Regions from separate parts of the Providencia sp. Marseille-Q8014 genome, predicted to be linked through region 2. Evidence: predicted binding sites of a transcription regulator. Region 2 holds the regulator's gene; the other holds the start of a gene.
The links. Region 2 encodes PhoB, which activates phosphate uptake and scavenging genes when phosphate is short. Its sites were predicted from a motif close to CTGTCATAAAACTGNCNNAT; they were not measured.

Region 1: a site for PhoB is predicted at 9,139-9,158, ahead of pstS (phosphate ABC transporter substrate-binding protein PstS). Genes of this name have one in related genera too.

The regions. Positions count from the first base shown of each region.
Region 1 is NZ_CBCOPT010000001.1:270,579-287,152, reverse strand. It holds gene ACWPW6_RS01245 (NCS2 family permease) at 21-1,355, opposite strand; gene ACWPW6_RS01240 (amino acid ABC transporter permease) at 1,574-2,326, opposite strand; gene ACWPW6_RS01235 (amino acid ABC transporter permease) at 2,328-3,080, opposite strand; gene ACWPW6_RS01230 (ABC transporter substrate-binding protein) at 3,183-4,013, opposite strand; gene phoU (phosphate signaling complex protein PhoU) at 4,503-5,216, opposite strand; gene pstB (phosphate ABC transporter ATP-binding protein PstB) at 5,230-6,006, opposite strand; gene pstA (phosphate ABC transporter permease PstA) at 6,045-6,926, opposite strand; gene pstC (phosphate ABC transporter permease PstC) at 6,928-7,884, opposite strand; gene pstS (phosphate ABC transporter substrate-binding protein PstS) at 7,996-9,039, opposite strand; gene ACWPW6_RS01200 (hypothetical protein) at 9,559-10,479, opposite strand; gene envZ (two-component system sensor histidine kinase EnvZ) at 10,667-11,998, opposite strand; gene ompR (osmolarity response regulator transcription factor OmpR) at 11,995-12,714, opposite strand; gene greB (transcription elongation factor GreB) at 12,964-13,449, opposite strand; gene ACWPW6_RS01180 (Tex family protein) at 13,607-15,940, shown strand; gene feoA (ferrous iron transporter A) at 16,293-16,523, shown strand.
Region 2 is NZ_CBCOPT010000001.1:804,099-820,672, forward strand. It holds gene ACWPW6_RS03415 (AAA family ATPase) at 1-27, opposite strand, end outside; gene sbcD (exonuclease subunit SbcD) at 24-1,241, opposite strand; gene phoB (phosphate regulon transcriptional regulator PhoB) at 1,558-2,247, shown strand; gene phoR (phosphate regulon sensor histidine kinase PhoR) at 2,269-3,582, shown strand; gene brnQ (branched-chain amino acid transport system II carrier protein) at 4,291-5,616, shown strand; gene ACWPW6_RS03440 (hypothetical protein) at 5,694-6,710, opposite strand; gene ggt (gamma-glutamyltransferase) at 7,040-8,806, opposite strand; gene ACWPW6_RS03450 (hypothetical protein) at 9,043-9,663, opposite strand; gene ACWPW6_RS03455 (peroxiredoxin C) at 10,076-10,678, opposite strand; gene ACWPW6_RS03460 (hypothetical protein) at 11,205-12,230, shown strand; gene ACWPW6_RS03465 (acyl carrier protein phosphodiesterase) at 12,298-12,882, opposite strand; gene queA (tRNA preQ1(34) S-adenosylmethionine ribosyltransferase-isomerase QueA) at 13,184-14,290, shown strand; gene tgt (tRNA guanosine(34) transglycosylase Tgt) at 14,339-15,466, shown strand; gene yajC (preprotein translocase subunit YajC) at 15,560-15,892, shown strand; gene secD (protein translocase subunit SecD) at 15,920-16,574, shown strand, end outside.

The DNA.
Region 1 (16,574 bases), 530 kb from region 2:
CCGTTTGATAGGAAAGAAGATTAAGCGTCAACTAAAACCATTTTTAAAATAAATAAAACGGAAACTAAAATGACGCATGGCCCCAACTCGCGCCAGCGGCCGGTACCCACTTTCATTGCGCAATAAGCGATAAAGCCTAACGCGATCCCTTCCGTGATCGAAAAACTAAAGGGCATCATCACCGCAGTAATAAATGCAGGAACTGATTCCGTTAAGTCATCCCATTTCACACGCGTTAAACTTGATGTCATCAACACCCCAACGTAGATCAGCGCGCCAGCTGTCGCATAAGCAGGAACCATACCCGCTAGTGGTGAGATAAACATGGTCAATAGGAATAACACACCAACCACAATGGCAGTTAACCCTGTACGTCCGCCAACCGACACGCCAGAAGAGCTTTCAATATAAGCAGTAACGGAGGAGGTTCCCATCGCCGAACCCGCGACAGAACTGAGGCTGTCGACATAGAGCGCCTGCTTCATGCGAGGGAAAGTTCCACGCGCATCCGTGATCCCAGCTTTATCTGTCACACCAATCATGGTGCCCGAAGAGTCAAATAAGTTAACTAACATAAAAGCAAAAATAACGCCTGATAACGCTAAATCCAAGGATCCCATAATATCAACTTGGCCAACAACGGTCATCACGCTCGGCGGCATAGAGAAGATACCATTGAACTGCACATCCCCTAATGCAAGGCCAATTAAGGTTGTGATCACAATGGAGACCAGCACTGCCGCATGGATATTACGTGCCGCTAGGATCGCAATAATGAAAAAGCCCAAAGCCCCTAACCACACGTTATGTTGGGTAAAGTTACCGATAGAGACGAGTGTATCTGGGTTCGCCACAATAATACCCGAGTTCTTCAGCCCCATCATCGCAATGAACAGTCCGATACCACTGGTGATACCAACGCGTAAACTTAATGGAATATTCGCGATGATCCAATAACGAATACGGAATAGGGTCAAAATGAATAAGCCAACGGCTCCCCAAAATACAGCCCCCATCGCCACTTGCCATGAATACCCCATCGCACTGACGACGACAAACGCAAAAAAAGCATTTAGCCCCATCGCTGGAGCTACTGCGATTGGCAGATTTGCCAACAGCCCCATAAGAATACTGCCTATCGCCGCGATTAAGCAGGTGGTGACGAAAACAGCTTTAATATCCATCCCAGCGACAGATAAGATTTGAGGGTTAACAAAGACAATGTAGACCATTGTGAGAAAGGTGGTGAAGCCCGCAACGACTTCTGTTTTCGCCGTTGTCCCGTGTTCTTGTAATTTAAACACGCGTTGAAACAGACCCTGTTGTTGTCCAGAGCTAGAAGATTGATTACTCATTAGATATAGCGCCCAAAAAAAGTTTTTTTCGCCCTATCCTACAACAAACAAATCGAGAGTGTTACCGTTAAAATGAAAAAAAGAAAACGTTTGCGTAAATCAAAGATCCATAAATGAGTTAACTTACTGATACAACAAGATGAATTGAAATAGACAGTAGAAAAATAAAATTTGCATAAGCAGTGGCGACCCCATCAGCAATCGCCACCTTGAATTGATTAAGATAACGCGAGTAGTTTTTGTCTACGCCAAAATAGCAAGGCACGCTTTGGCGCAAATGGTTTAGCCCCTTGATGACTATTTAAACGTTTTGCCACGAAGTTCGCGATCATCTCTAACGTTAAGCACATAACAAAATAAATAAAGGCAACAAATAAGAAAATTTCGAGTGGATACACCATTTCACGGTTATTCACTTGTGTCGCCAAAAATGACAATTCCGCGACACCAACAATGTAAGCAAGGGAAGTGTCTTTAATCAAAGCCACCCATTGATTAATAAATGAAGGAACCATCATACGTAATGCTTGCGGTAAGACAATTTGCCATAAAACTTGCCAACGGCTAAAGCCTAATGATAATCCGGCCTGCCATTGCCCTTTCCCGATAGCAAGAATACCTGCTTTTACAGCATGAGCTAAATAGGCAGAGGTGATTAATGCGAGCGCACAAACGACCGAAGCGATGCCCGGTATTTCTGTTCCGAGTACCACAGGTAAGAAGAAATAGGTCCAAAAAATTAGCATAATGACTGGAATAGCACGGAAAAAGCCTAAAATAGCCGCGAATAGGTTCATCCAAAACCCTCGTAACATGGCTAATGCAACACCGCTAAGTGTTCCCAGCACAATCGATGCGGCACCCGCAATTAAGCTGATAATCAGTGTAAGGGCTGCACCTTCTATAGGACCATCAGGAAAAGCGCCAAATAACAAATATTGCCAATTTTGTTCAATCACTGAAAAATCCATCTTATACCCCTTCCACTAAATTTCGTTGCGCTCGCCATTGTCCCCAGCCTTCCATAACCGCAATAATGGCGATATACAGCACTGTTGCGAGGCCAAATGCAGTGAATGTTTGTAATGTTTGGCTTTCCACTTGGCGTGAGACGTAAGAGAGCTCAGCAACACCAATTGCCATGGTTAACGACGAGTTCTTAACAACATTCATGTATTGCCCCAGTAAAGGAGGCATGGCGATTTTCACCGCCTGTGGCAACACAACATGTTTCATGGCTTGCCATCCCGTTAAACCAAGTGCAAAGGCTGCATATTTTTGGCCTTGGCGTACACCACGGATCCCTGAGCGTATTTCTTCAGCAATAAATGGTACCGTATATAATGTTAACCCAACAAAACCCGCTAAGAATTCAAATGAAGGCCAGCTCAGCGTGATACCTACCACGTGGATTTCATGCGGTGTATTGAGCCATGCCATCATCTCCGATGATAAAATCTCCCCTGACGCAAAATACCAAAAAAACAGTTGAACCAGTAAAGGTGTATTACGGAAAATGGAAATATACACACTGACCCCCCAACGTAGCGGGGCAATTTGGCTATCCTTTGCCGCGGCAACGACAAAACCTAATAGCGTTGCAGCAATGATGGTACAAACCGAGATCCAAATCGTCAGCAAAAAGCCATAGCCAAACCATTCCAAATACTCAGGAGCCAAAAAATGCTGAGAAAAAAATTCGCCGCTAATAAATTTTTCAAACATAACTGCTGCCTTGTATAACTAAGAACCCCGCAATAATGAGCGGGGTTATTTATTCTGAAGTGCTGATTCAATATATTGAATCGATATATCAGATGGTTATCATTATTTTTGTTGTTCAAGAGGAGCGAATTTGAATTCACCGCGAGGTTGCGCTGCCTTAGTATCAGGGCCAAACCAACGGTTATAAATCTGTTCTGCTTTGCCTTCTTTTTCTAATTTCAACAAGGTGTTATTCACATTTTCGATTAAACGCGTTTCACCTTTTACTGCTGCAACCGCTTGATATTCACGAGTGATACTAAACGGAGATATTTCAAAATCAGCCTTCACTTTTTCTGGCAAGTTACCCAGCAGACCGACTAACTTCGCGTCATCTTGCGTTATCGCTTGGACATTACCATTGCGCAAAGCAGCAAATGCTTGTGGCGTGTCATCATAAGAGATCACTTTCGTATTTGGATAACGCTCACGTAAGGTCACTTCCTGTACCGTGCCTTTATCCGCACCAATACGTAATGGGGCAATATCGTCAGGCGTTTTCAAGACCCCTTTGCGAGCAATAAACTTCTGCCCTGTCGCAAAATCCGGAATCGAGAAATCAACCTGCTTAGCGCGTTCGTCAGTAATTGTGAAATTTGCCCCAATGAGATCAACCTTACCTGATGTCAGTAGAGGAATACGGTTAGCTGGGTTAGTTGGACGCAATTCCAATTTCACGCCGAGGTCATCGGCTATCGCTTGCGCGATATCAACATCATAGCCCGCGAGTTTTTTTGTTTGTGGGTCAATAAAGCCAAATGGTGGATTACTGTCAAACACAGAGATACGAATAACACCAGCTTGCTTAATATCATCCAATTTATCTGCATTGGCGACATTGGCCACCAGCGCAAGGCCTGCAAGTAGTGCGGTAGTTAAAACGCGAGCTTTCATTGAACACCTCTGACGGTAAATTTATGTAAATCGACTACCACAAATTATCAAGGAAGGCTTATCTCTTGAAATACTATTAAATGATATATTTATATCAAAAAAGAATATACGCAGAAAAATAGGTCACCAAGCAATGAAGAGAGTCTGTAAAATGATTCACGTTACCTTTAAGGGTTGTTTGATGCGTACAATCGTTATGAGGACCTTTAATGAGGATGAATAAACGGTTTTTTCTAACTAACTCGTCCGTGTTTAATATCATATGAAAATAGCGTGATAACGGGAGTCTTTTAAAAGATCACCAAAAACCTAAAATCTGCATCACATAAAAACACTCTAAGCATATCGAAATGAACGAAAACGACGCTCAATAACCTCACTCACACGTGTTGACGCTGGCGATAAAAAACAAAACCCCAGTCACACACATAAGTCTGTGACTGGGGTTGGTAATGACAACCAACAATGCGACAACGCAAAGTTTGACCGTTATTTTTTGGTGATCATTTTTTCCAATTGATCGCCACCTACATGACGGAAATCTTGCCCTTTCACATAGTAAAAAATGAATTCGCAAATGTTTTGGCATCGATCTCCGATACGTTCAATCGAACGGGCACAGAACAATGCCGTTAATACACTTGGGATCGTCCTTGGATCTTCCATCATGTACGTCATCAGTTGACGTACTATTCCTTCGTATTCTTGGTCAACTTTTTCATCTTCTCGATAAATCCGAATCGCTTCTTCCAAATCCATTCGCGCAAAAGCATCAAGCACATCATGCAACATTTGTACCGTATGACGCCCTAATGACTCAAGGCTAACCAGCAAAGGTTGATGTTGATGAGAGAATTTTTCTAATGCTGTTTGGCAGATCTTATCGGCAACATCCCCAATTCGTTCGAGTTCAGCGATGGTTTTTGAAATAGCCATAATGAGGCGTAAGTCACTGGCTGTTGGCTGACGCTTAGCAATGATTTTCACGCACTCTTCGTCAATAGCCACTTCCATCATATTCACTTTATGGTCATTTTCGATAACTTCGCGCGCAAGAGCCTCATCCTGATTATGCATGGCAGTGATCGCTTTGGTGAGCTGTTCTTCAACCAGCCCTCCCATTGTCATCAATTCTGTATGGATATGTTCCAATTCAGCATTGAACTGCCCAGAAATATGTTTGTTGTGATTCAGCGTATCCATAATCGGCTCCCTATCAACCGTAACGACCTGTAATATAGTCTTCGGTTTGTTTCTTTTCAGGTGTGGTAAACATCTTGTCTGTGTCATTAAACTCAATCAACTCACCTAAATACATAAAGGCCGTATAATCCGAACAACGTGCAGCCTGTTGCATATTGTGAGTGACAATGACCACGGTATATTCAGATTTGAGTTCGCTGATCAACTCTTCAATACGCCCAGTTGAAATGGGGTCAAGGGCTGAACATGGCTCATCTAATAATAAAACTTCAGGGCGAATAGCGATACCACGAGCGATACACAAGCGCTGTTGCTGACCACCAGAAAGACTATAACCACTTTGATGCAGTTTATCTTTGGTTTCATTCCACAGCGCAGCTTTGGTTAACGCCCACTGAACACGTTCGTCCATCTCAACACGCGATAACTTTTCAAATAAACGGACACCAAAGGCAATGTTGTCATAAATAGACATCGGGAAGGGTGTTGGTTTTTGGAATACCATACCGACTTTGGCACGTAATAACGCGATATCTTGTTTATCAGTCAAAATATTTTGACCGTCTAGCAGAATCTCACCTTCTGCTCGCTGCTCACCGTACAGCTCATACATTTTATTAAAGGTACGCAGCAGCGTTGATTTACCGCAACCGGATGGGCCGATAAATGCGGTGACTTTGTTTTTTTCAATATCTAACGAGATATTTTTTAGTGCGTGGAATTTACCGTAATAAAAGTTAAGGTCACGTACTTGAATTTTACTGTTTGCGATCTGATTTGCATTAATCATGGCAACTTCTCTCTATAAATCTCTATTCAATCCGGGTGTTAGTGTTTTTTCTTAGCAAACACAACGCGTGCGATAATGTTAATTAACAGGACACATAGGGTGATTAATAGAACCCCTGCCCATGCCAGTTGTTGCCATTCCGAGAACGGACTCATCGCAAATTTAAAGATAGTCACAGGCAAGTTAGCAATTGGCTCACTCATATCTGTGCTCCAGAACTGATTCGACAAAGAAGTGAACAGTAATGGTGCGGTTTCACCCGCAATACGAGCAATCGCTAGCAAGATCCCTGTAATAATCCCGGATACAGATGCTTTAAGCGTAATAGATAAAATCATTTTCCATTTTGGCGTACCTAACGCATATGCGGCTTCACGCAAGCTATCCGGCACCAGTTTCAACATATTTTCCGTTGTGCGGATAACAATCGGAATCTGCAACAGTGCTAAAGCGATAACGCCTGCCCAGCCAGAGAAGTGCTGCATTTGTGCAACCACAATGGTATAGACAAACAGACCTACAACAATTGATGGTGCAGATAACAAAATATCATTAATGAAACGCGTTACAGAAGCGAGCCATGATTTACGGCCATACTCTGCCAAATAGATCCCTGCTAAGATACCTAAAGGGGTGCCTATCACCGTTGCCCACAGAATCAACAAGCCACTTCCGACGATGGCGTTAGCGAGGCCACCACCTTCAGTATTCGGTGGCGGAGTCATCTCTGTGAACAAGTTAAGGGACATCCCATCAATCCCTTTGGTCACCGTTGAAAATAAAATCCAAACCAGCCAGAACAGACCAAAGGCCATGGTTAACATTGAAACAAATAAGGCCATTCGGTTAATCTGACGACGCCATGCTTGACGACGGGCACGTTCTTTTTCGTTAATAACAAAATGTTGAGATGTCGACATATTAACGGCCCTCGTTCTTCGCTAAGCGCATAACCATGAGTTTTGATATCGCCAGAACAATGAAGGTGATAACAAAGAGAATTAACCCAAGTTCCATCAGTGCAGCAGTGTGTAATCCACTTTCTGCTTCGGCAAACTCATTCGCTAGTGCTGACGTAATACTGTTTCCTGGCATAAATAACGAGAAGCTATCCAGTTGATAAGTATTTCCGATGACAAAGGTCACCGCCATGGTTTCGCCAAGAGCACGGCCAAGGCCTAACATGACGCCACCAATCACACCATTACGGGTATAAGGTAAAACAATATTCCAGATCACTTCCCATGTGGTACAACCAATACCATATGCCGACTCTTTCATCATGACGGGTGTTTGTTCAAATACGTCACGCATAACGGAGGCAATGTAAGGAATGATCATAATGGCGAGGATAATCCCTGCCGCCAAAATACCAATCCCGAATGCAGGACCCGAGAAAAGCTCACCGACAATCGGGATACTTGACATCACATTGCCGACAGGCTCTTGGAAATATTCAGCAAACAGAGGCGCAAAAACAAATAGCCCCCACATACCGTAAACAATACTTGGAATTGCTGCGAGCAATTCAATCGCAATACCTAAAGGGCGTTTTAACCAGTTAGGAGCCAGTTCCGTTAAGAAAAGTGCAATACCAAAACTGACGGGTACAGCAATAATCAGGGCGATCAATGACGTCACAATGGTGCCATAAATTGGCACTAATGCCCCAAACTCCTCCGCGGGTGCATCCCATTCCTTAGTCCATAAAAACGAAAACCCAAATTTTTGCATACTCGGCCACGAGGCAAAAATAAGGGAAATAATGATGCCACCAAGCATTAACAAAGTGATTAGTGCGGCAATTTTTACCAATGCGCTAAATATCACATCGCCTGACTTGCTCGGTGCTTTAAATGCCGTTGTTTTCTCGGCCATGCGCTTTGTCTCATCCTACACCTACTTTATTAGTAGGATTTAGTTACTACGTCAGAAGGCGGATGTTAATCCTAAGCATCCGCCATCCATTGCCAACCCGAGGTTCACTGATTAAAACAGTGGTTTACCTTGGCTATCTTTAACTTCTGTTTTCCATGCTGCACGTATTGCTGTCACAACTTCTGCGGGTAGTACAGCGTAATCTAATGCTTCAGCTTGTTGACCACCTTTTTCGTAAGCCCAGTTAAAGAAGTCGAGCACCGCTTTTCCTTTTTCTGCATTCGCTTGATCTTTATGAACTAAGATAAATGTGGTGGATGTGATTGGCCATGCATTTTCACCATCACGGTTAGTCAGGTCTTGAGCGAATGACTTAGACCAGTCCACTTTTTTCGCTGCCGCACTGAAGCTTTCACCTGTTGGTGAAACCACCTTACCATCCGCTGAAACGAGTTTAGTATAAGCAAGATTATTCTGTTTTGCATAAGCATATTCAACATAACCGATAGAGCCTGGTAGACGTTGAACGAAGGCTGCAACGCCATCATTACCTTTACCACCTACGCTGTTTTTCGGCCAATTAACCGTTGAACCCGCACCGATGTCATTTTTCCAATTTGAACTCACTTTCGATAAATAGCTAGTGAAGACAAAAGTGGTACCGGAACCATCAGAACGTCTTACTACCGCAATATTTTGGTCTGGTAAGTTAACATCAGGGTTCAGCTTAGCAATTGCGGGGTCATTCCATTTGGTGATTTTGCCAAGATAGATGTCACCCAACGTCGTTCCGTCTAATGTCAATTGACCAGACTGGATACCTTTCACATTAACGGCCAAGACAACGCCGCCGATAACTGTTGGGAACTGGAACAGGCCATCTTGCTTCAATTTTTCATCAGTCAATGGCGCATCAGATGCACCGAAATCAACTGTTTTCGCATTAATTTGTTTAACGCCACCAGAAGAACCGATTCCCTGGTAGTTCACTTTATTACCTGTTTCTTTCTGATAAGAGTCCGCCCACTTAGCGTAAACAGGGGCAGGGAATGTTGCACCCGCGCCAGTTAAGCTTGTGGCAGCAAAAGAAGACATCGCAGTCATTGAAAGAGTTGCTGCCATTACGCTAGCTAAGGTTGTACGCATCATTTTCATAATCCCTCCGGGGATGTATAGAAACAATTAAGTGTAAATTGTTGGTGAAATGTCACGGTAGGAAAAATAGGACAATTTGATGACAACAACATGTCTGATTTATGACAGTTTTATGACAATTGATTATTTTAGCGTATTTATTGAAGCAAAGCGGAAGGCCAATAAAAAAAATTAACAATAAAATCAGATGGTAAGAAATATAATACTCGGCCAATCTGTCATGAGGCAAAAATGACACTCTGTCATAAAAAAGTCGCACAATTCTTTTTTGCCGCCTCTCAGGATCGATCAATACTGCTCTGCTCACCATAGCAAAAAGCGCATACACTTGTCATGAGGGGATAGATAACAGTTCATTGCAAGATACGCGCTTTATGATTTTCTAAGCGCTACAGCAAATAACGATGGTTAAACACCTAACAAGCAAACCGCCATGACGTGCCCATTGACGCGTAAAATGAGCACGTTAGCGACAATAATCGATCTTATATCCAATTTCAAAATACACATAGACCGACATTATTCTTTATTTGCTTTGTGCAGCATATACTCCTTAAGCTCAGCCAGCACTTGCTCCATACCGACTTTCTTTCCCTGAGTTTGAGAGGGCGTCGTCATTTTGTGGATGCCTTTCAGTGGCGGAGGGGGCGGTGGCGTATCGATTGAAGTCACTGAGGTTTCTTCAAGCCCCTCATACTTTTTGGCATTATTGATAAAAACTTGATGATTTTTCAGTTCTGCCAGCACTTGCGTCATACCGGTTTTCTCCCCCTGAGTTTGCGGAGCAACAGCCATTTTGCCAATGCCCAGAAACTTTGCCATCGGCGGAGGGGGCGGTGGCGTATCGGTTGGAGCCACTGAGGTCTCTTCAACTCCCTCACACTTTTTGGCATTATTGATAAAAACCTGATGGTTTTTTAGCTCCGCCAGCACTTGTGCCATGCCGGTTTTTTCCCCCTGAGTTTGCGGAGCAACAGTCATTTTGCCAATACCCAGAAACTTTGCCATCGGCGGAGGGGGCGGTGGCGTATCGGTTGAAGCCACTGCGTTTTTTTCAAGCCCCTCACGCTTTTTGGCATGATTGATAAAAGCCTGACAACTTTTTAGCTCCGCAAACACTTGCCCCATCCCTATTTTCCCTGCTTTTGTTGGTTGAGCAAGCGGAGTACCAAACTCAGGCATTGGCGGCGGTACTGGAATAGATAGCGGTGATTTTGATGTTGCCAATTGATGTTCCGGTGATTGGATAACCGCGGTCAGTTGTCGACCCCACGTCACCGGTGTAGCCACCTTTTTAGGTTCTTGAAAGAACCCTATTATGGTACATCGTGTACGCTTTATTTTTTGAAATAGGGCAGATTGGTCTCCCTTTCCTTCTATCCTCGCGCATGCATTTTGACTTTGAGAAGAACGGATCGTTTTAAAAAAATTAATCTGCATAGATTCACCCAATTATTTTATTTGGATCTATTATCCAAACGAAACAATTGCTGAGTCTTTTATATAACGATTATTTTATTTATAAACGGCATGTTTTATGAGGTAAATAATTAGGAATGAATACAATTTAAGAATATTTTAGTTAAAGAGATGAGATAGGCTGACAGCTCATTTCACTAACAGCCTGTTATTCTTCTTTTTCTTTCAATGGTAACAGCGCGCGAATGGCAAAACCCCCCCGTTCGCTTTTATGAATTTCGATACTGCCCTCATGGGCGTCGACAATACGGCGGATAATCGCTAAGCCAAGGCCTGTTCCCTTATTGCTACGCGCTTTTTCCCCTTGCACAAACGGTTGAAAGAGACGTTGGATATCCTCTTCCTTAATTCCTGCACCATCATCTTCCACTTGGAACCAGACTGAGTCTTCGTTTTTACCACTGCTGACTTTAATCCAACCATTACCATAACGATAGGCATTCACGATCATATTCGTAATTGCCCGCTTAATCGCCAATGGATTGGCATTCACAATCAGATTACCTGGCTCAAATGCCGTTTCAATTTCACCTGTAACACTGCTTTCCGCGGTGACGGCTTCATTTAAGATTGCATTCAGGTCACAGAACTCCATATTCATTTCTTGACCGGTCTTCAGGTAGTCCATGAATTGACCAATGATCGCATCGCACTCTTCAATATCTTTATTGATGGATTCAGCAAGATAACCATCTTCTGGACTCATCATTTCCGTCGCTAAACGTATGCGTGTTAATGGTGTACGGAGGTCGTGGCTGACCCCTGCCATTAATATAGTACGGTCATTTTCAAGTGTTTTGATGCCGGCTGCCATATGGTTAAAGGAGCGAATTGCGGCTCTTACCTCTGCGGCGCCTTTTTCCTGCATAGCAGGCAGAATAACCCCTTTACCTACTTGACCAGCATGGTATTCAAGCTCCAGTAAGGGTTTATTTTGATAACGGATATAGAGCCAAACACCGGCAAAAATAAACAGAAAGATTGCTAATGTATAACGGAATACTAGCGAGAATTGGTTTTGCCCTATTTCGGTCAAAGGTACCCGTACCCAGATATCGGGGGCAAGATAAGACGTTAGCCAAAGAATAGGATATTCGCGGCCAAGTTCTAAACGGGCTTTAGCTTCACCGCCAATATATTCAGACATGTTTTCACTGAGGAAATCATATTCTTTAGCCCAATTTAAGCCTTCTTCCATGGCAGCTGATTGGGCATAAAATGTGATCCCTAACTCATTATAAATCTTTTTACGCAATGCAGGAGAAACCCGCACAGTGGTTCCATCTTGCAGCACCATCTTTTCCGTCATTAAAGTTCGTACTTCATAAGCCAGTACTTTATTAAACTGTTGCAAACTTGGCATCACAACAAAGTTCAATACCACCATATAGCTGGTGACAAGGCTGGCAAACAATAAGGCAACGAACAAAAATAACGAACGAGAAAATGTACTACGGCGAGAGAACCTCAATCGCTTCATGCTTTACTACCGTCCGGTACAAACACGTAACCCAGTCCCCAAACTGTTTGGATATAGCGGGGATGAGCAGGATCTTCTTCAACCATACGGCGTAAACGTGAGATTTGCACGTCAATTGAACGTTCCATCGCACTGTATTCACGGCCTCTCGCCAAGCTCATCAGCTTATCACGAGATAATGGTTCCCTTGGATGCGAAACCAGCACTTTTAGTACGGCAAACTCACCACTGGTTAAAGGCATATTTTCTTCGCCTTGGAACATTTCACGAGTACCAAGGTTAAGTTTAAATTTACCGAATGTGATAATGGCATCATCCTGAGATGGTGCACCAGGTAGTTCGTTTGCTTGACGACGTAATACCGCACGGATACGCGCCAATAATTCACGCGGGTTAAATGGTTTCGGGATGTAGTCATCGGCACCAATTTCTAAACCGACAATACGATCAACTTCTTCACCTTTTGCCGTCACCATAATAATCGGAATCGGATTATTTTGACTACGCAAACGGCGACAAATTGACAGGCCATCTTCACCCGGCAACATTAAATCTAAAACAATAAGATGAATAGATTCTCGCGTGAGGATCCTATCCATTTGTTCTGCATTGGCGGCACTACGTACCTGAAACCCTTGTTCCGTGAGATAGCGTTCTAGTAAGGCACGTAAACGCATATCATCATCGACAACAAGAACTTTATAACTTTCTTGCATTTTGTAGCCCTCAAGATGTGCAATCTATTGAAATTATCTTTAAAAATAAGAGCATACCCACCATTCCCAAAAATTATGGGTGTCACCAAATTCACAGTTATCTAAATGATCGCCTCATCATATTAATGCGTTTTTTCGCTAGCCTGTGATAGTGGTATATAACTTAATTATTTTGCGTATAAGTTAAATATAAAATAGTTAATGCTCTAATTTACCATCAACTTGAAATTTAATGAATAATTTTACGCGTTATAGGGCTAGAGGTTTATAACTAATTTCTAATATCGAATAGGTCACAATCCCCCCCGGCGTGTTGACAGTAATTTCATCGTCAACCTGCTTACCAACTAGTGCTCGAGCTACTGGAGAGTCAATCGAAATCCAATTTTTAGAGGGATTAAATTCGTCAGCACCCACTAACCGGAATATTCTGATATTTTCATCATCATCTTCTAGTTTAACCCATGCCCCAAAAAAAACACGCCCTTCTTGCCGTGGGTCAGGTTCGACAATCCTGAGTTGATCCAATCTTTTAGATAAAAAACGAACTCGACGATCAATTTCTCGCAAGCGTTTTTTGCCGTAAATATATTCCGCATTCTCTGAGCGGTCGCCTTGTGCTGCGGCTTCAGAAACGGATTGGGTCACTCTTGGACGCTCTTCTTTCCAAAGGTACTTAAGTTCTTTGTCCAGAGCATCCCAGCCTTCGCGTGTGATTAACAGACTCTTATTCATAACCTTTATAAATTAGTAAGCAAGTTAGATAATTATAAATTATATACAGAATTATTCTTTGACTTTAATAAAGTTCGCCCTAGAAATTCTGCCTCTGTGCAAGTATAACAGTGCCATAAATTTTTTTATTATTCATTGATTAGGTATTAAAAGCGACATGAATGAAACTCTAAGCCAAATAATTGCAGCAGAGCTACAAGTTCAGACGAAACAGGTATTTTCTGCTATCACACTGCTGGATGAAGGAAACACTGTTCCTTTTATTGCCCGTTATCGTAAAGAAGTGACCGGTGGGCTAGATGATACCCAACTTCGTCAACTGGAGAGCCGTTTAGGGTATCTACGAGAGTTGAATGAGCGTAAGCAAACTATCCTTAAGTCAATAGAAGAACAAGAGAAACTCACCCCTGAACTCGCCGCTGCCATCAACAATACCCTCAATAAAACCGAACTAGAAGACCTTTACTTACCCTTTAAACCTAAACGCCGTACTCGTGGACAAATCGCGATTGAAGCAGGTTTAGAGCCATTAGCGGAAGCCTTATGGCATGACCCTAGCCAATCACCGGATGATTTAGCACAAGCCTATATCAATGAAGAAAAAGGGGTTGCTGACGTCAAAGCGGCACTTGATGGCGCCCGTTATATTTTAATGGAACGTTTCGCTGAAGATGCGACATTATTAGCCAAAGTGCGTGACTATTTGCTAAAAAATGCCCACATTGTTTCCAAAGTTGCTGACGGAAAACAAACGGAGGGAGCAAAATTTAGCGACTATTTTGATCATCAAGAGCCTGTTTCTTCCGTTCCCTCTCACCGCGCATTAGCCATGTTCCGCGGTCGTAATGAAGGGATCTTACAACTGTCACTGAATTGTGACCCACAATTCGAAGAGCCGCCTAAAGAGAGTTACTGTGAAGAAATCATTACACGTCACCTTGATGTTAGGTTAAACAATGCACCAGCCGACCAATGGCGTAAAGCCGTCATCAGTTGGACATGGCGTGTCAAAGTGCTGCTTCATCTTGAAACGGAAATCATGAGTTCCTTGCGAGAAAAAGCAGAAGATGAAGCAATCAATGTATTTGCGCGTAACCTCCATGACCTATTAATGGCCGCACCCGCTGGGATGCGCGCAACGATGGGCCTCGATCCCGGCTTACGTACCGGCGTTAAAGTCGCGGTCGTCGATGCAACAGGTAAACTCATCGCAACAGAGACTATCTATCCACATACGGGGCAAGCAGCGAAAGCCGCCGCCGTGGTTGCTGCCTTATGCCAAAAGCACCAAGTGGAATTGGTGGCCATTGGTAATGGTACCGCTTCTAGAGAGACAGAGCGTTTCTTTGCCGAAGTGCAAAAACAGTATCCTGAAGTGACGGCACAAAAAGTCATTGTGAGTGAAGCGGGCGCATCCGTCTATTCCGCTTCAGAGCTGGCAGCACAAGAGTTCCCAGACCTTGATGTATCACTACGTGGGGCCGTTTCTATCGCGCGTCGTCTGCAAGACCCCCTCGCTGAATTAGTAAAAATCGATCCGAAATCGATTGGCGTTGGTCAGTATCAGCACGACGTCAGCCAAACGCAACTAGCCCGTAAACTCGATGCGGTAGTCGAGGATTGTGTAAACTCAGTCGGGGTTGACTTAAACACGGCATCTGTCGCTTTGCTTACGCGTGTTGCTGGTTTGAGCAAAATGATCGCTCAGAATGTCGTGAATTGGCGAGATGAGAATGGCCGTTTTAACGACCGAAAACAGCTCTTGAAAGTGACTCGTTTAGGGCCAAAAGCCTTTGAACAATGTGCCGGTTTCTTACGTATCACTAACGGTGACAACCCACTTGATGCGTCTGGAGTCCACCCAGAGGCTTATCCTGTCGTTGAAAAAATTCTCGATGCCGTTCGTCAACCTCTCAAAGAGATCATGGGCAACTCACAAGCCTTGAATAGTTTAAGCCCCCATGATTTTACAACAGAGCAGTTTGGTGTTCCTACCGTCACGGATATTATCAAAGAGCTAGATAAACCGGGTCGAGACCCTCGGCCTGAGTTTAAAACGGCAACCTTTGCTGAAGGTGTCGAAACCATGAATGATTTGACATTGGGCATGATCCTTGAAGGCTCAGTCACTAATGTCACTAACTTCGGTGCGTTCGTCGATATCGGTGTTCACCAAGATGGTTTAGTCCATATTTCATCGCTGTCTAACAGTTATGTCGATGACCCGCATAAAGTGGTCAAAGCTGGCGATATTGTAAAAGTCAAAGTGATCGACGTTGATATTCCGCGTAAACGCATCGCGCTCACTATGCGCTTAGATGAGCAACCGGGTGATAGCCATAGTCCATCGCGTAGAACGAACCATTCGCAAGATAGAAACTCACGGAAAACACCGTCGACACCTCGCGATACTTCACGAAAAAATAATAGTTCCGCGGGAAACAGTGCGATGAGCGATGCCCTCGCCGCCGCATTTGGCAAAAAACGCTAAGTCAGACTCCGCAATAAAAACACCTCTACAATCGACTTTCTCTTTGATTGTAGAGGTTTTTAATCCCACCCCGACAATTTCATTACGTTAATATTTAACAAAACGAATACATTAAACTGTTTTTATTTACCTGCACAACTTAGGTTCATCAATCCGAAGTGCCCGTATACTCAATGCTTAGTTGATCCATATCAATTCAGCTTGACGAAAAAAGAGGCTAAATATAGTGAATAGTTGATGATTATAATTCTCATTATTAATTAGATTTATTACTACTTACTGTCTTTTTTGGTCCATAAAAAATTATATTTTTAATAATTATCATTACTACTCATGATAAACGGAAGGCGTTATGTCATTACTTCCTCAACATAGCTACAAAATACTCGGTTTCTCACCACAGATAAGCCCCGCTTACCGACAAAAATTGCTTTCACTTGGTCTATTACCCGGCTCTATCTTTAAGGTGGTGCGTTGTGCTCCTTTCGGTGATCCGATTCAAATCGAAACACATCGAGTGAGTCTTGTATTACGCAAAAAAGATTTAGCGTTACTTAACCTTGACGAAACCACAGCCACCTAACATCACGGATTACTGCACCAGGTCGTTATCTTAAATTTTTATTACTGGTAA
Region 2 (16,574 bases):
TTTTAAACGTAAGCTCAAGATTTTCATGCGTCTCCCTCTAATTCAGCGCGTAGTGCTTCGCAGGATTGCCTAAAGAGTAATAATAGGCGTTGTTCCTTCTCTTTATCGTCCAACGCTTCCTCTGCTAAACGACGTAAAAAAACCTCTTCTACAGTGAGCTCATTTAAGGTTTCATTAGCTATCGTCACAGACTGACCTTGTTGTTTACGCGCACGGCGTAATAAAACCACCTCAACAGGTAAATCCTTGACTAAGACCTCTATACGTTGTTGGATATCCGCAAGATAGTCTTGCGATGCGACTTCAATATCTAACCAAATAGGTGGGGTGTCAGGCGTATGTTTTAATGTCTTTAATTGCTTTTCAATGTCAGCAAGTGAGCCTTTTAATGTTTGTAGTGGCTGAAATAGAGGAATAGGGAGTTGACAAATTTGTGAGATTTGATGGCCGTCAAACTCCACCATACAGACACTTTTTTGTTGCTGAGCCTCATCAAAACTTAGAGCAATAGGAGAGCCAGAGTAACGGATATGTTGCTGTCCCCCAATCGTTTGTGGGCGGTGAATATGCCCTAATGCGATGTAATCAGCAGGAGGAAATGCGCCGGAAGGGAATGCATCCAAGCTACCAATATAGATATCGCGCACAGAATCGGACACTTCGGCGCCGACAACCGTTAGGTGGCCAGTGGCAATAATAGGGATATCTAATCCGAGTGATGCCCGTTGTTGTACTGCTAGTTGATAGCTATTTTGGTAATACTCGCTAATCGCGGTCTGTAGTGATAGCTGTTTTTCTTCGCTGCTTTGTCCTGCCACGCTCAATTGAATATCTCTTGGTCGTAGAAAAGGAATGGCACAAAGTAGTGCCCCAGGTTGGCCTTGTGCATTTTTTAAGGTGATCACCTGTGGATGGCTGCCAGAGGTGACAACCTGGGTATTTAAATACGCAAGCAACGAGCTGGTTTCGTTTAAGACCGAAACGGAATCATGATTACCACTCAGTATGACTAGCTGGCAGCCAGTTTGTTGGAGTGACACAACGAATTGGTTGTAAAGTTCTCTCGCATAGCTAGGCGGGGAGCCTGTGTCAAAAATATCTCCGGCAACGATCACGGCATTCACTTGGTATTGTTTAACTTGCTCAATCAGCCAAGTTAAAAAGTGTTGATGCTCAACAGCTCGGTTTTTGGTGAAAAAATATTGGCCAAGGTGCCAGTCGGAGGTATGAATGATACGCATAAGGGCTGATTCCTGCTGCTTGATAGAGTTGCGATGATGAGTATACCTTATTAGAGGTCGTTAATGGCAATATCAGAACAAATAGCGAATTGAGTGGGAAGAGGTGTTAGGCATATTGCCCAGTAGATGATGATGCCGTATGAAGATAAATCCATTCACGGCATTATGTATGACAAGTTTATTTCACTAAAATGACAATTTACCACTAATATAGAAAAGAGTCGTGTCATTGGATGACGGGATTCATAATTCTGTCATAAAAGTGACGCATAATGGTTTCACTTTTAATAATCTCTTCTTATTTACAGGATTAATCATGGCAAGACGCATTCTAGTTGTTGAAGATGAAGCGCCCATCCGAGAAATGGTTTGTTTTGTACTGGAGCAGAATGGTTTTCAGTCTATTGAAGCTGATGATTATGATTCCGCGATTGCGCAGTTGGTTGACCCATTACCTGACCTAGTTCTATTGGATTGGATGATCCCTGGCGGATCCGGTATTCAAGTGATTAAGCACATGAAACGTGACAGTGATACTCGCGATGTTCCTGTGATGATGCTAACAGCAAGGGGAGAAGAAGAAGATCGCGTAAAGGGATTGGAAGTTGGTGCAGATGACTATCTAATCAAGCCTTTTTCGCCTAAAGAGTTAGTCGCGCGAGTAAAAGCCATTTTACGCCGTATTTCGCCAATGGCGACTGAAGATATTATTGAAATGAATGGGTTAACACTCGACCCAACGTCTCACCGCGTTAGCAGTAACGATGTGCCTATTGATATGGGGCCAACGGAATATAAATTATTGCATTTCTTTATGACTCACCCCGAACGCGTATATAGCCGTGAACAGTTACTTAATTATGTGTGGGGGGCGAATGTGTATGTTGAAGATAGAACGGTTGATGTTCATATTCGTCGTCTCAGAAAAGCATTAGAGACGGAAGGACATGATAAAATGGTTCAAACGGTTCGTGGCACTGGCTATCGCTTTTCAGTGCGCTACTGAGAAATAACAGGAGATTCCAGTTTGCTTGAACGCTTATCATGGAAGCAGCTAGTTTGGGGGCTGTTTTTATTTATCTTACCAGCCTTAATATTGTCTATTTTCATCGGCCATCTAGCATGGCTTTTAGTGATTTCATTGGCGGCGGCCTTAATTTGGCATAGCTATAACCTGATGAAGCTTTCATATTGGTTATGGCTTGATCGCAGTATGCTTCCACCTGATGGCAAAGGGGGATGGGAACCCATATTTTATGGCATCTACCAACTTCAACAACGAAACCGTAAACGCCGTCGTGAATTAGGCCAATTGATTAAACGCTTTCGCAGTGGGGCAGAGTCTTTACCGGATGCGGTTGTGATGATGACTCTTGAAGGTAACATTTTTTGGTGTAATCGGCATGCCCAGCACCTATTAGGTTTTCGTTGGCCGGAAGATAGCGGGCAACCTATTTTTAATTTATTGCGCTATCCTGACTTTAGTCGGTATTTCACGTTACAAAATTATGAACAAGCGTTAACGATAGAGTTAAACAGTGGCGCTATTGTCGAATTTCGTATCTTGCCTTATAGCGAAGACCAGCTCCTAATGGTGGCTCGTGATGTCACTGAAAAGCGTCGCTTAGAAAAATCGCGTAGAGATTTCTTTGCGAACGTTAGTCATGAGCTACGGACACCGTTGACAGTCATTCAAGGGTATCTTGAAGTATTGGAAGACCAAGAAAATACTTCTCCGGCAAATAAAAAAGCCTTGATGGTGATGCAAGAGCAAGCACATCGGATGGATAATTTAGTGAAACAATTACTGCAATTATCTCGTATTGAAGTCGCGCCTCATATCAATTTAGATGAACAAGTGAATATTCCGGTCATTTTAAAAATGATAGAGCAGGAGGCGATAAGTTTAAGCCAAGGCCGACAGCAATTGGTATTTTCAGTGGATGAAAAGTTACGTGTTTATGGTAATGAAGAGCAATTACGTAGTGCAGTAGCGAACCTTGTCTATAATGCCATTATGCACACACCGGAAGGGACGACAATTCGTGTAGGTTGGCAAAAAACACATAATGGCGCGCGCTTTAGTGTGACAGATAATGGTGCAGGGATCCCCGCAGAGCATATTCCTCGCTTAACGGAACGTTTTTATCGTGTTGATAAAGCGAGGTCTCGCCAAACTGGTGGGGGGACGGGGTTAGGTCTTGCTATCGTTAAGCATGCTTTGCAGCATCATAACAGCCAGTTAGTGATAACCAGTCAGTTAGGCAAGGGGAGTGAATTCTCATTTACCTTACCGCCAGTGTTAATTGTCGTAGATAAAAAGGCGAATAAAACAGCATAAAGAGGTCATGATTACCCGACTAAAAGCGGCATACAGCCGCTTGAGGTTGTTGACAAAGTGGGATAAAAACGTAGTTTTTTCCGCTTTGTGTTATCAGCCGAAAATCAATAAATTGATTTCCTCGTTTATTTTCAAAACCTACTCGACTTGTCGCCAAACATCATAGGTTTGTCAGCCGTCTGAAGCGGCATACAGCCGCTTTTACTGTTCTTGTACTCTAGAAAGCCAGTCTTTATATATTAGGCGTTCTTTCGGTATATGAGGCAATGTTTCTATATTCCATTGATTTATATTAAAAACATACTCAATTACTACAGAAATGCCTATTTTTATCTAGCAATCTCGAATTAGATATCATTAAACTCGAAGGAGAGTTGAGTGTTTATTGGTTGTTTTTTATTCAAATCATATAGCGCATATTGTTACTTTACTGACAGTAATCACTAGTTATAAAAAATACTTTAGAGTTTTATTCTTGTTTTTCGCTTTGCTCTTGCCTTTTTTCCCTATAAAAGTTTTACTTGTAGCCAGTTATTGGCGATTTTTTCTGTTTTTTGATTTTTAATCTTGCCTGATGTGATAAAACATACAGATTGTATTGTTTATCATCTTGTTAATTAGAATTCTATACCGCCACTTATAATTCAAAGAGTTACTTATTAGTGACTCTATATTTATTAACATTGTTACATAGATTCAACATAAAATATGGCTCATCGTTTAACATCCAGAGATATTCTTGCTTTAGGTTTTATGACCTTTGCGCTTTTTGTGGGGGCTGGAAATATCATATTTCCGCCTATGGTTGGTTTACAAGCAGGTGAACAAGTTTGGACGGCTGCATTAGGGTTCCTTGTTACAGGTGTCGGTCTCCCCGTTTTAACGGTCGTGGCATTAGCCAAAGTTGGAGGGGGCATTGAGGCACTGAGTACTCCAGTAGGAAAAACAGCAGGCTTATTGCTAGCGGTTGTCGCTTACCTCTCTGTGGGACCTTTATTTGCCACGCCACGTACTGCTACAGTGTCTTATAAAGTGGGTATTGCACCATTATTGGGTGGTGAATCTGACATCTCATTATTGATTTACAGCGCAATTTACTTTGTTTTAGTTATTGGTATTTCACTGTATCCAGGCAAGTTATTAGATAGTGTTGGGCATATATTGGCACCGGTCAAAATGCTTGCTTTGGCCATTTTAGGGGTTGCGGCAGTATTGTGGCCAGCGGGTCAACCAATACCATCAACGGATGAATATCGAGAGATGGCATTTTCGAATGGTTTCATTAACGGTTATCTAACGATGGACACATTGGGTGCAATGGTGTTCGGTATCGTTATCGTTAATGCAGCCCGTTCACGCGGCATTGAGAATTCGTCGTTGTTGACGCGCTATACCATGTGGGCAGGTTTGATTGCGGGTCTATTGTTGACACTGGTTTATCTATCCCTATTTAAATTGGGCGAAAATAGCGCTTCTATTATCCCAAACCCACAGGATGGTGCGGATATTTTGCATGCCTATGTTCAGTATACATTTGGTAATTACGGTAGCTTTTTCCTTGCGGTACTGATTTTTGTTGCCTGTATGGTGACTGCTGTTGGGCTGACTTGTGCTTGCGCAGAGTTCTTTAGTCGATATGTCCCCATTTCTTATCGCACATTAGTACTCATACTGGGGGTGTTTTCCATGGTGGTCTCTAACCTTGGTTTGAGTAAATTGATTGCCTTTTCAGTGCCTGTGCTTGTCGCGATTTATCCTCCATGTATTGTTTTGATCTTACTCAGCTTCACATTGAAATGGTGGCGTAATCCAAGTGTGGTCATTGCTCCTACGATGTTAACCAGTTTTATTGTTGGGTTAGTGGGGGCTGCCAAAGCTTCTGAGCATTTGAAAACCTATATTCCTGATTGGATGACGGCTATCCCACTATATCAGCAAGATTTAGCGTGGCTGTTGCCCTCTGTGATTGTGTTAGCTGTCGCGGCAGTGTGTGACCGAATGATTGAGCCAAGTAAGGCGCATAAACCTGTTTAATGACGAAAGGATTCACAGTAAAAAGGAGCCATTAGGCTCCTTTTTACTGTTAAATATAAGCTATTGGTAAAATTGATTTACACGTCAGTTATTTCATCATATTCCCCATGAATACCGTATGTTGAGAACTGAAGCTGTGTTGGTTGAGGAATATTCGCTGTTGATTTTGTTGAGGCGCAAGGCGTTAGATGATTGAGCTGTTCTTGGGTGACCTCTAAAGCGCACTGCTTAATTTCATGAAGATTGAACACCTTACCGTTTTCAAATTCTGTCATCACATGGTTGATAATGTTATTACCAAGGGTTGTGATGATGGTATTGATCTCTTTTGTCATACTTTGTGCGTTTTCACGCTTTTGGCTTTCTGTGAGCCCTTGTGTATTAAAATCGATGGTTTTAATCGCCTTATTATATGAATTCATTGCGACATGATATGCGGTGTAGGGAGAACTATCTTTTAAATTAATATGTTCATCGGTTAATTCAAATTTGGTTATCACCGCATCTAACACTTTACTTTTTATTTGTTCGATTTCTACGGGTGTCAGCGTAATGGCCGTAGATTGGTGATTGGCTCTCCATTCTTCAATCGTAGCGCACACTGCTGTATTGATAGTCCTAGCTATAGCGAGTGATCTTTCCAGCTGAGCATGTTGCTGACGTCCTTCTTCCATCAGGATTTGAACGATTTGGTTGTTTGATTGATATCGCGAATGAATTTTTCCTTCTTGATGACTCTTCGGTTGTTTTAAGTGTGAGAGTATATCCATCATTCTAAGGGTTCTTTGCGGGTGTTTAAGTCTATCTAATTTATTGACACTTTTAAGTTGTGCCTTAAGTTCACGTCTAACACCTTTTATTAATTCGGTATTGCTATGCTGTTGATAATCAGTCAGTAATTTTTCTTTATTAAAATGAATAAAACGGCCATTTAATGGGAATGTATAAGATTCATTTGTATTGCTGATACTGTCAACGTGGTTGGGTTGTAATCTCTGAGGGGATGAGTCTGCTGAACTTTTCGTTGAGCGAGTATTATGATTAGTGAAAACAAGGGCGGAAGGAGCCTCGTTTTTTGGAAATGTGTTGATCATAATAATTCCTTTGTTAATTGTATATTTATGTAATTATATGAAACGCTGAATAAGCGTCTTTCAAAAAAAGAGACACGTTCCTCTTGGAAGATGAATCAATAGCCGCAAAGGGATGTTCTGATCTCTAATATTAAAAAGCGGGATGGCTCCCGCTTGAGGTTGTTGACAAAGTGGGATAAAAGCGTGGTTTTTCCCACTTTGTGTTATCAGCCGAAAATCAATAAATTGATTTTCCTCGTTTATTTTCAATAACCTATTCGACTTGCTGCCAAACATAATAGGTTTGGCAGCAGTCTAAAGCGGGATGGCTCCCGCTTTTTTGGGGCAGATTAATTCACGCCAACAGCACTTCCTGCTGGACGGCGAACATCGTTGGAACCGTAAATATAGCCTTGGCGAACTTTACCTGAGACGGCTGCGTCATTACCTGAGGAGTCTGTTTTAGCGCCTTTCGCATCCGGCACAGGCACCATAATTAGCTCAGCAGCTCCCCATGGCGTTTGTTCAACCATTTTATAGCCCATTTTATCGAGTAAGGCTAAGCTATCTTTAGATACTCCTCGTTCTTCATAGTAAACCTCGTCTGGTAACCATTGATGATGAATACGTGGTGCATTAACGGCTTCTTGAGGAGGCATGCCATGGTCGATAATGTTCAATGCAGTTTGTAATGTGATGGATATGATCCGTGAGCCGCCAGGCGAGCCAAGCACAAGGTATACATTGCCATCTTTCGTCACGATGGTTGGACTCATTGATGACAATGGTCGTTTACCCGGAGCAATCGAATTTCTTTCCCCTTGGACTAATCCATACAGATTTTTTTCACCGACTTTAGTCGTGAAATCATCCATTTCATCATTTAAGAAGAAGCCCGTACCCGGTGGGATGACTACAGAACCGAAGCGACCATTAATGGTATAAGTCGTGGATACCGCATTGCCTTTATCATCGACCACAGAGTAGTGAGTGGTTTCAGGTTTTTCGTGAGGCCCGACACCCGGCTGCACTTGTGTTGATGGTGTCGCTTGACCTGGTTTGATCTCTTTGCGTAGCTCGTCAGCGTAGGCTTTACTTAACAATTTATCCGTTGGATTCTTAACGAAGGCAGGGTCGCCTAAGAAGGTATTTCTATCCATATAGGCATGGCGCATCGCTTCAGTTAGTGTATGGATATATTCTGCCGAGTTAAAACCCATTTCTTTGAGGTCATAGCCTTCTAAGATGTTGAGCGTTTGGCAAATCGTCACTCCCCCTGAGCTTGGTGGCGGTGCTGAAATGAACTTATAGCCGCGATAGGTACAGCTAACAGGGGTGGTATCGGTGATTGTATAATTAGCGAAATCTTTAGCGGTGAGTATTCCGCCGTTCTTTTTCGATGCTTCCTCAACAATTTTCGGGATCTCTCCTTCATAAAAGGCGCTAGGGCCTTCTTTAGCAATTTTTTCGAGGGTATTTGCTAGGTCAGTTTGAACGAGCAAATCACCGGGTTGGAAAGGGCTACCATCCGGTTTTAAAAAGATACGCGCGACTTCAGGGTCCTGCTTAAATCGTTCAGTGGTTGTATCGAGAACATCGGTATCCGCCCGTGTTAAAACAAAGCCCTCTCGGGCTAATTTAATGGCGGGTGCCATCACTTGCTGGCGGCTCATTGAACCGTATTTTTCGAGCGCGTAATCAAGCCCTTTTACTGTTCCGGGGACGCCAGATGCTAAGTAACCGTAAAGACTTGCGCCTTCTATTAAGTTGCCATTGTTATCTAAGTACATATTGGCGCTAGCCGCATCAGGGGCAGTTTCACGGAAATTGATAAAAATATCTTTACCATCAGCAAGGTGGAGAGTCATAAAACCGCCTCCACCAATATTACCGCAGCATGGGTTTACGACCGCTTGAGCGTAACCTACAGCCACGGCAGCATCGACAGCATTCCCACCTGAATTAAGAATATCAGCGCCAATTTGAGAGGCTAAGTGCTGGGAAGATACCACCATTCCTTTTTTGGCTTCCACTGCTGGCTCTGAGGCTGCAAACAGCTGAGGTGAGATAAGTAGCGAAAGTAATAAGGCAGAAGGGCGCCATGATGTTTTTATCATTCGTATCTCCCGATAATTAAAATAGTATAGGGTTATTATGATGTTGTGTGACACAAATGACTAAATGGGTCGATTTGTTAATCAATTGTGTATTTTATGTATAGCACAAAATAGATGAGCAGGCCGAGAGATCGGTATGAGAATATGATTAAAATGAGAGGAAATAAATTTTATTCTCGAGCCTAGAGAAGGGAAGAGTAGAGCCCTAGGCGAGAGCTCTACCGAAGTGAGTTAACTTATTTTGCATTGAATAATGCGATGTGGATCCAACCATTATTCGTCAGCACTAGTGGTGATTGCTGCGATTTTTCAGCACGTTCTTGGGCTGATTTGATTTGTGGGTATGCGGCGATGACTTTTTCATTTTTAGCCCATGGCGCAACATCTTCAATTTTTTGTTTGAAGTTAGCGATAGAAATTTTTTGCCCGCCACGTTCAGCTGGCTCAGTAAAGTTGGTCACTTCCGTTACAACGAGTTTACCTGTACAGAAACTCCCGCGTCCTGAAAATTCAGCCTTGGTTTCATCAAAGAATTTTTGACCTTCATTAGTCAGTGTAAATTCAACGCCCTCACCTGATTTTTCTTTGCCCCACATATCCTTGATGACAATTTCTTTTTCTGATTTATTTAATAGCCCAGCATCAACTAAACTGTTTAATTGTTCTATTTTTGTCGCATTTGATTGTGCTAAAAACCCCGCAGGAAAGGCTCCTGTATTAATACAAATAGCCTGTTTAGTATCGAGATAATCTTGAATAGACTTTTTGAAATTACTTTCAGAAGCAGTTTGGTTATTATCGCAGCCAGCGAGGAAAGTCGCTGCAATAGCAAGAGAAGCTAACATTTTAAATTTCATTGTATTCCTATCCTAATCGACTTACGTATATTTATTGCTGTTATAAAGATCATTATAACGACTATGATGACGATATTTTTGTAACTATTTGATATAAAAATAATTTACGTATCGAGATATAGATGATTAACAGACTTACCCCAAAAATATCATTAAATTCAATAAGGCTTATTCAATAGTGAATGTAACTATTTGTTGATAAATGTAACCATATTATAAATGTTCACCACATGAAAGTATGAGGCGCTATATATCATTTGATATATGGTTTTTTATCTTCAATTGAGAATTTTCTGGTCTGAGATATTTAAAAAAGGAAGAAAAAACAGAAGGAAATAACAGGGAAAATGAGAACGATACCTAAAAGGCCAGCATAAAATTATGCTGGCCCATAAAAACTGAAAAGATCTAATTACAGACCCGTTGCGTTTTTAGTCAGGTAGTCTGCAACACCTTTAGGAGATGCATTCATACCTTCTTTACCTTTTTCCCACTGAGCTGGGCAAACATCACCGTGCTCTTCGTGGAATTGCAGCGCATCAACCATACGCAGCATTTCATCGATGTTACGACCTAGTGGCAGGTCGTTAACGACTTGGTGGCGAACAACACCATTTTTATCGACTAAGAAAGAACCACGCAGAGCAACACCTGCTTCTGGGTGTTCAATGCCGTAAGCTTTCATAATTTCGCGTTTGATATCAGCAACCATTGGGTATTTAACTTCACCAATACCACCGTTATCAACCGGTGTTTTACGCCATGCGTTGTGAACGAATTCAGAGTCAAAAGAAACACCAACGATTTCAACGCCGCGTTTTTTGAATTCATCATAACGATGATCGAATGCGATCAACTCAGAAGGGCAAACGAAAGTGAAGTCCATTGGCCAGAAGAAGATCACTGCTGGGCGGCCGTTTAGGTGTTTTTTCAGGTTGAAGTTATCAACAATTTCACCGTTACCTAGAACAGCTGCTGCGGTAAAATCAGGGGCTTGACGTGTTACCAGAACCATAATTTACTCCTATGAGTGTTAATTAAAGGTTTTATACCCATAATAATGTAAACTGCTTAGGTGTGGGGTTCACTAAACTCCCTGCGCACTCAATGGTGCTGTTAGGGGGCGTGGTTATTTTCCGCCTACAAGCAGCTCAAAATATTTGGGCTATATCTCAAGAGAGAATATGAAATTCCCTACAAAGAATAAAGGTATAAATACCAATCGTTGTGATAGTTTTTACCTATTGATTGTAACAATTTATCAGATTAATAACAATAAGATAGTTTGATTGTTGTGAAGTGCAAGCTTAAATTTTGCATTGATATTAATAGGTTTTTTAATTTATTGATCTTTATAACTAAATTAATATTGATAGATGATATTTATTGATGTTGTGACTCTTTTCTACTCTTGAATTACGTCATAGCCGCGTTTTATGAAATCATTCAGTTCTTGATTGCTTCTACTATGTCTGATGCTGAATTTATTAGCAGTTTAATTTATTGATAAAAATACATTAGCGAAGCATAGAGGTATACGAATGATTGGTAAAATAGTCTCAGAGTCTGTTATGACGCCCAAAAGCGCCCACATCGATCAGACAAAAAGCCATCGTCCAACGGCTAAACCTGTGAATCAGGTGAGTCAAAACGCGACCGTTAGGAGCAGCGGATATCACAATACTATGGTGGACAGTAATACCTTATCCGTCGCGCCGAATATCATTAAATTAAAAAATAATAATGAGACGTTTAGTTTACCCTCGAAGAATGCGGTTATTTATAGTCCATTTGGTCATCAAGATATGATTTGCCAAGCATTGAGAATCAATACACCTAGAGTTTTGAAAAATAAAGCCGCATTACCCTTATTGAGCTCGAAATTATTGCGTCCGATGCTACAAGAATCGGTGAGGGAATTTAAAAAAAGTGAGCTACAAGGAAAGTTAAAGAATGGGGCTGTTTATGACCAAAAATTGACTCCTTTAATTGCAGAGCATGGGCTTGCAACGGTACATGATGCGATTTTACAAGGTGGTATAGCGCTCAATAAGAATGCAGTGACTGTATTGGGGGAATATAAGGCATTGAACCAATTGCAGTTAGAGTTAAAGTCATCACAAAAAATAGACACAATTTATGTTATTGGGCATGGTGAAGCAGGGCAGCCTTATCTCTATGAAACGAGCAAAATAGGTTGTCGGCAAAAACATATTGCAGATGTGATGAAGGAAATCTATGCATCACTAGGCAATAAAATCGCCAGCAATGTAAAAATTAAATTGACTGCTTGTGAAAGCGCCGATGCGGAGAGACTTGACTCATTTAACCAATTAACACAAAAAAAGCGAATTGATAAAAATCATACTCATTCACTAGCTGCTCACGCCAAAATAGAAGCCCAAAAAGTCGTGCCAGAAGCTCGCATCTATGGCTATCACGGTATTGGGATCTCAAGAGGCAGTGATTACCTTTCTAAGGCTCAATGTTTAGATTCTGATTTTGATAGTAAAACGGGGCAGGTAACTCATTGGGTGAATGCAAAATCCGTTCGGGAAACGTTTTAATCGAACATTCATTTATGGCTATTATTTTTGCGAAATCATGTAACGGCTTGTCATGGCATGAGGGTGTCTAAGAAAAGCGTGAGTTTTTCACAAGCGCCATCATTTGTGGGTAAAACTGGAAAAAAATTTTTTCAAGTTGCGCATATTGCAATAAAAAATCGTCATATGAACCACTAAGTGCTTGTAATTTTGGTCGTCTGCGAGCCATACCATTTAATGATTTACCAATGTAGGCTTTATCTGCATAGCGCGTTAGCCAGTGCTGCGGCCAAAGAAACTCATTCAGCTCCTGAAACTTTTCAGGAGTATGGGAGAGGTTAGGCTCTATTTGATGGCGAGCATAATGAATAAAGTCAGTTAGGTTAATATGCGGCTCAACCTTAGACCAATGCAAAGACAGAAAATGATCCCATACGAGATCTAACGTGATTGGTGCGACTCGCCGGTAATCCGTTCTGAATAGCAGACGCGCCTCTTTGACCAAAGGGTGCGAATCCGTTGCCTTATCAACAGCTCGGTGCATCATGATACCCGCAACAACATCTGGCGCATACAGGCCTTCAGGGTTGCCACGTACAAAATCAGCCATGATATTGCCGAGTAATGAGGAGTTAGCGGTATAAGCCAAGTGTAAATGAGCGAGAAAGTTCATGATCCTTATCATATACCTGATGCTTAACAAATTATAGTGATGTTCGTTGTTTAAACATTGTTTGAGCTACCTACGGTTATCTGTTTTGCAGTGTCAATGAGTGGTAAGCCGCTTTGTCATTAGGTATTGACGAACAAAAGAGAACGATAATAGCCCCTTTAGAGAAACAGGGAATAGGGCTACTTTGCTAAATATTTGTTAAATGTGGGGAGTTTTTTCAGCAAAAATACGCTTATTTCTTGCGCCTTTGAGTGCTCAGCACTAGACTAGTCGCCTGTTTTTTTAGATTGAAGTTAAGACAATGCGTGTTTCTGATTTTACTTTTGAGTTACCTGAAGAATTAATTGCCCACTATCCTCAAGCGCAGCGAAGCGCATGCAGGCTGCTTAGCCTTGATGGCCCAACGGGGCAGCTCACGCATGGCATTTTTACCGATATTCTTGAGAAATTGGAGCCAGGTGACTTGCTCGTTTTTAACAATACTCGTGTTATTCCAGCAAGGCTATTTGGCCGTAAGGCGAGTGGTGGTAAAATCGAAATGCTCGTTGAAAGAATGTTAGATGAGCACCGCGTGCTTGCGCATATCAGAGCTTCTAAAGCACCAAAAGAAGGTGCTGAGCTGATTTTAGGTGAAGACGAAAGCGTCAAGGCGACCATGGTCGCTCGTCATGATACCTTGTTTGAAGTGCAATTTGATGATGAGCGTGACGTGCTGAGTATCCTCAATCAAATTGGTCATATGCCGTTGCCTCCTTATATCGATCGTCCAGACGAAGAAGCCGATAAAGAATTATATCAAACTGTTTATAGTCAGCGCCCTGGTGCTGTTGCGGCACCAACAGCGGGATTACATTTTGATGAGCCTTTGCTGGAAGCATTGCGTGAAAAAGGTGTGGAAATGGCGTTTGTCACATTGCATGTAGGTGCAGGTACGTTCCAGCCCGTGCGAGTCGATACCATTGAAGACCATGTCATGCATTCAGAATATGCGGAAGTTCCCCAAGATGTTGTCGATGCGGTATTGGCTTGTAAGGCCCGAGGTAATCGCGTTATTGCGGTAGGAACGACATCCGTCCGCTCATTGGAAAGTGCGGCTCAAGCCAGTAAAGACACTTTAATCGCACCTTTTTTTGATGATACGCAAATCTTTATTTATCCGGGTTATGAATATCAAGTGATTGATGCGTTGATTACTAACTTTCATCTACCAGAATCGACATTAATTATGTTGGTTTCTGCCTTTGCAGGATACCAACATACTATGCAAGCTTACAAAGAAGCGGTAGCACAACAGTACCGTTTCTTTAGTTATGGTGATGCTATGTTTATCACCCGTAATCCCGATGCTCGTTTAGAGCAGATTGGAGAGTCGTTTGATTTAGGCGATGGCAACGCCACTAGCCTGTAAAGTTAATATCAGCATCGGACTGTTTTTCTGGTGCTAGGAGAAATAAACGTGAAATATGAATTACACACCACGGATGGCAATGCACGTCGTGGTCGTTTAGTGTTTGAACGCGGAGTCGTAGAAACGCCGGCATTTATGCCTGTGGGTACCTATGGTACGGTCAAGGGAATGACGCCTGAAGAAGTACAAGAAACGGGCGCTCAAATCCTACTTGGGAATACCTTTCATCTCTGGTTACGCCCAGGGCAAGAGATTATGAAATTGCATGGGGATTTACATGATTTCATGCAGTGGCAAGGGCCGATCTTGACAGATTCAGGCGGCTTTCAAGTCTTTAGTCTCGGCGCTATGCGTAAAATTAAAGAGGAAGGTGTGCATTTTCGCAATCCAATCAATGGCGAAAAAGTCTTCTTAAGCCCAGAAAAATCGATGGAAATTCAGTACGATCTTGGCTCGGACATCGTCATGATTTTTGATGAGTGTACGCCATATCCCGCGGATTGGGATTATGCAAAAACATCCATGGAGATGTCTTTACGTTGGGCCGCGCGTAGCCGTCAACGTTTTGACGAATTAAACAACAAGAATGCGTTGTTTGGCATTATCCAAGGGAGTGTTTACGAAGATTTACGTGATATTTCGGTTAAGGGGCTGGTAGAAATTGGTTTTGATGGGTACGCTGTAGGCGGCCTCGCGGTGGGTGAGCCAAAAGAAGATATGCACCGTATTTTAGAGCATGTATGTCCACAGATTCCAGTTGATAAACCCCGTTATCTTATGGGTGTCGGTAAACCTGAAGATTTAGTCGAAGGTGTACGCCGTGGTATCGATATGTTCGATTGTGTGATGCCAACTCGAAATGCACGAAATGGACATTTATTTGTCACTAATGGCGTGGTAAAAATTCGTAATGCGAAGTATAAATCAGATACTTCAACACTCGATCCGGAATGTGATTGTTATACTTGCCGCCATTATAGCCGAGCTTATTTACATCATCTCGACCGTTGTAATGAAATTCTTGGCGCAAGACTAAATACCATTCATAATTTACGTTATTATCAGCGTTTGATGGCTGGCATTCGTCAAGCGATTGAAGAGGGTAACTTTGAACAGTTTGCCCAAGATTTTTACCAGAAGATTGACAAAAGCCAACCTTCTTTAAATATGGAATGAATTTAAGTGCCAAATAGGCTTAATCTGTGTAGCATATTAAGCCTTGCTGTACTTATGTTTTAAATAGCGTTCAATAACAATGAGGAAAGTTGAATGAGTTTTTTTATTTCTGAAGCAGCGGCATCTGCAGGCGCTCCAGCACAGGGTAGCCCGTACACGATGGTCATTATGCTCGTCGTTTTCGCCCTGATCTTCTATTTTATGATCCTACGTCCACAGCAAAAACGTGCTAAAGAGCACCGTAAGCTGATGGAATCCATTACGAAGGGTGATGAAGTTTTGACAACGGGTGGTTTGATCGGACGTGTAACCAAAGTTTCTGAAACAGGCTATGTTGTTCTTGAACTCAGTGAGAACACTGAAGTAACTATCAAACGTGATTTCGTTGCTGCTGTTTTACCTAAAGGCACAATGAAAGCTATTTAATTTCTGATTTTCCCGAAGGGAACTGCCGTGCTAAACCGTTATCCTTTGTGGAAGTATCTGATGCTGATCGCTGCGATCCTCATCGGTCTGCTTTATGCGCTTCCAAACCTATATGGTGAGGATCCGGCTGTTCAGATCACTGGCGTGCGGGGAACCGCCGCCAATGAACAAACGCTGATCCAAGTCCAAAAAACGTTAGAAAAAGACAATATCCAAAGCAAGTCTATTGCCTTGGAAAATGGGGCTGTATTAGCCCGATTCAACAACTCAGATATTCAGTTGCGCGCTCGTGAAGCTTTAGTTAGCGCCTTGGGTGATCAATACGTTGTTGCATTAAACCTTGCACCTGCAACACCGAAATGGCTTGAAATGATCGGTGGTGAGCCGATGAAACTCGGCCTTGACTTGCGTGGTGGGGTTCACTTCCTAATGGAAGTTGATATGGACACTGCATTAGGTAAATTGCAGGAACAAAACATGGACGGTATACGTAATGACTTGCGCCAAGCAGGCATTCCGTACTCTTCTATCCGTAAAGGCGACAATTACAGCGTTGAAGTCCGTTTCCGTAACGCTGATGACCGTAGCCTAGCAGAGAAAACATTGGCTCGTAAATTCCAAGACTTAGTGTTTTCTGATGGTGGCAATAATACCATGACTGCTGTCATGACGGATGAGCGTC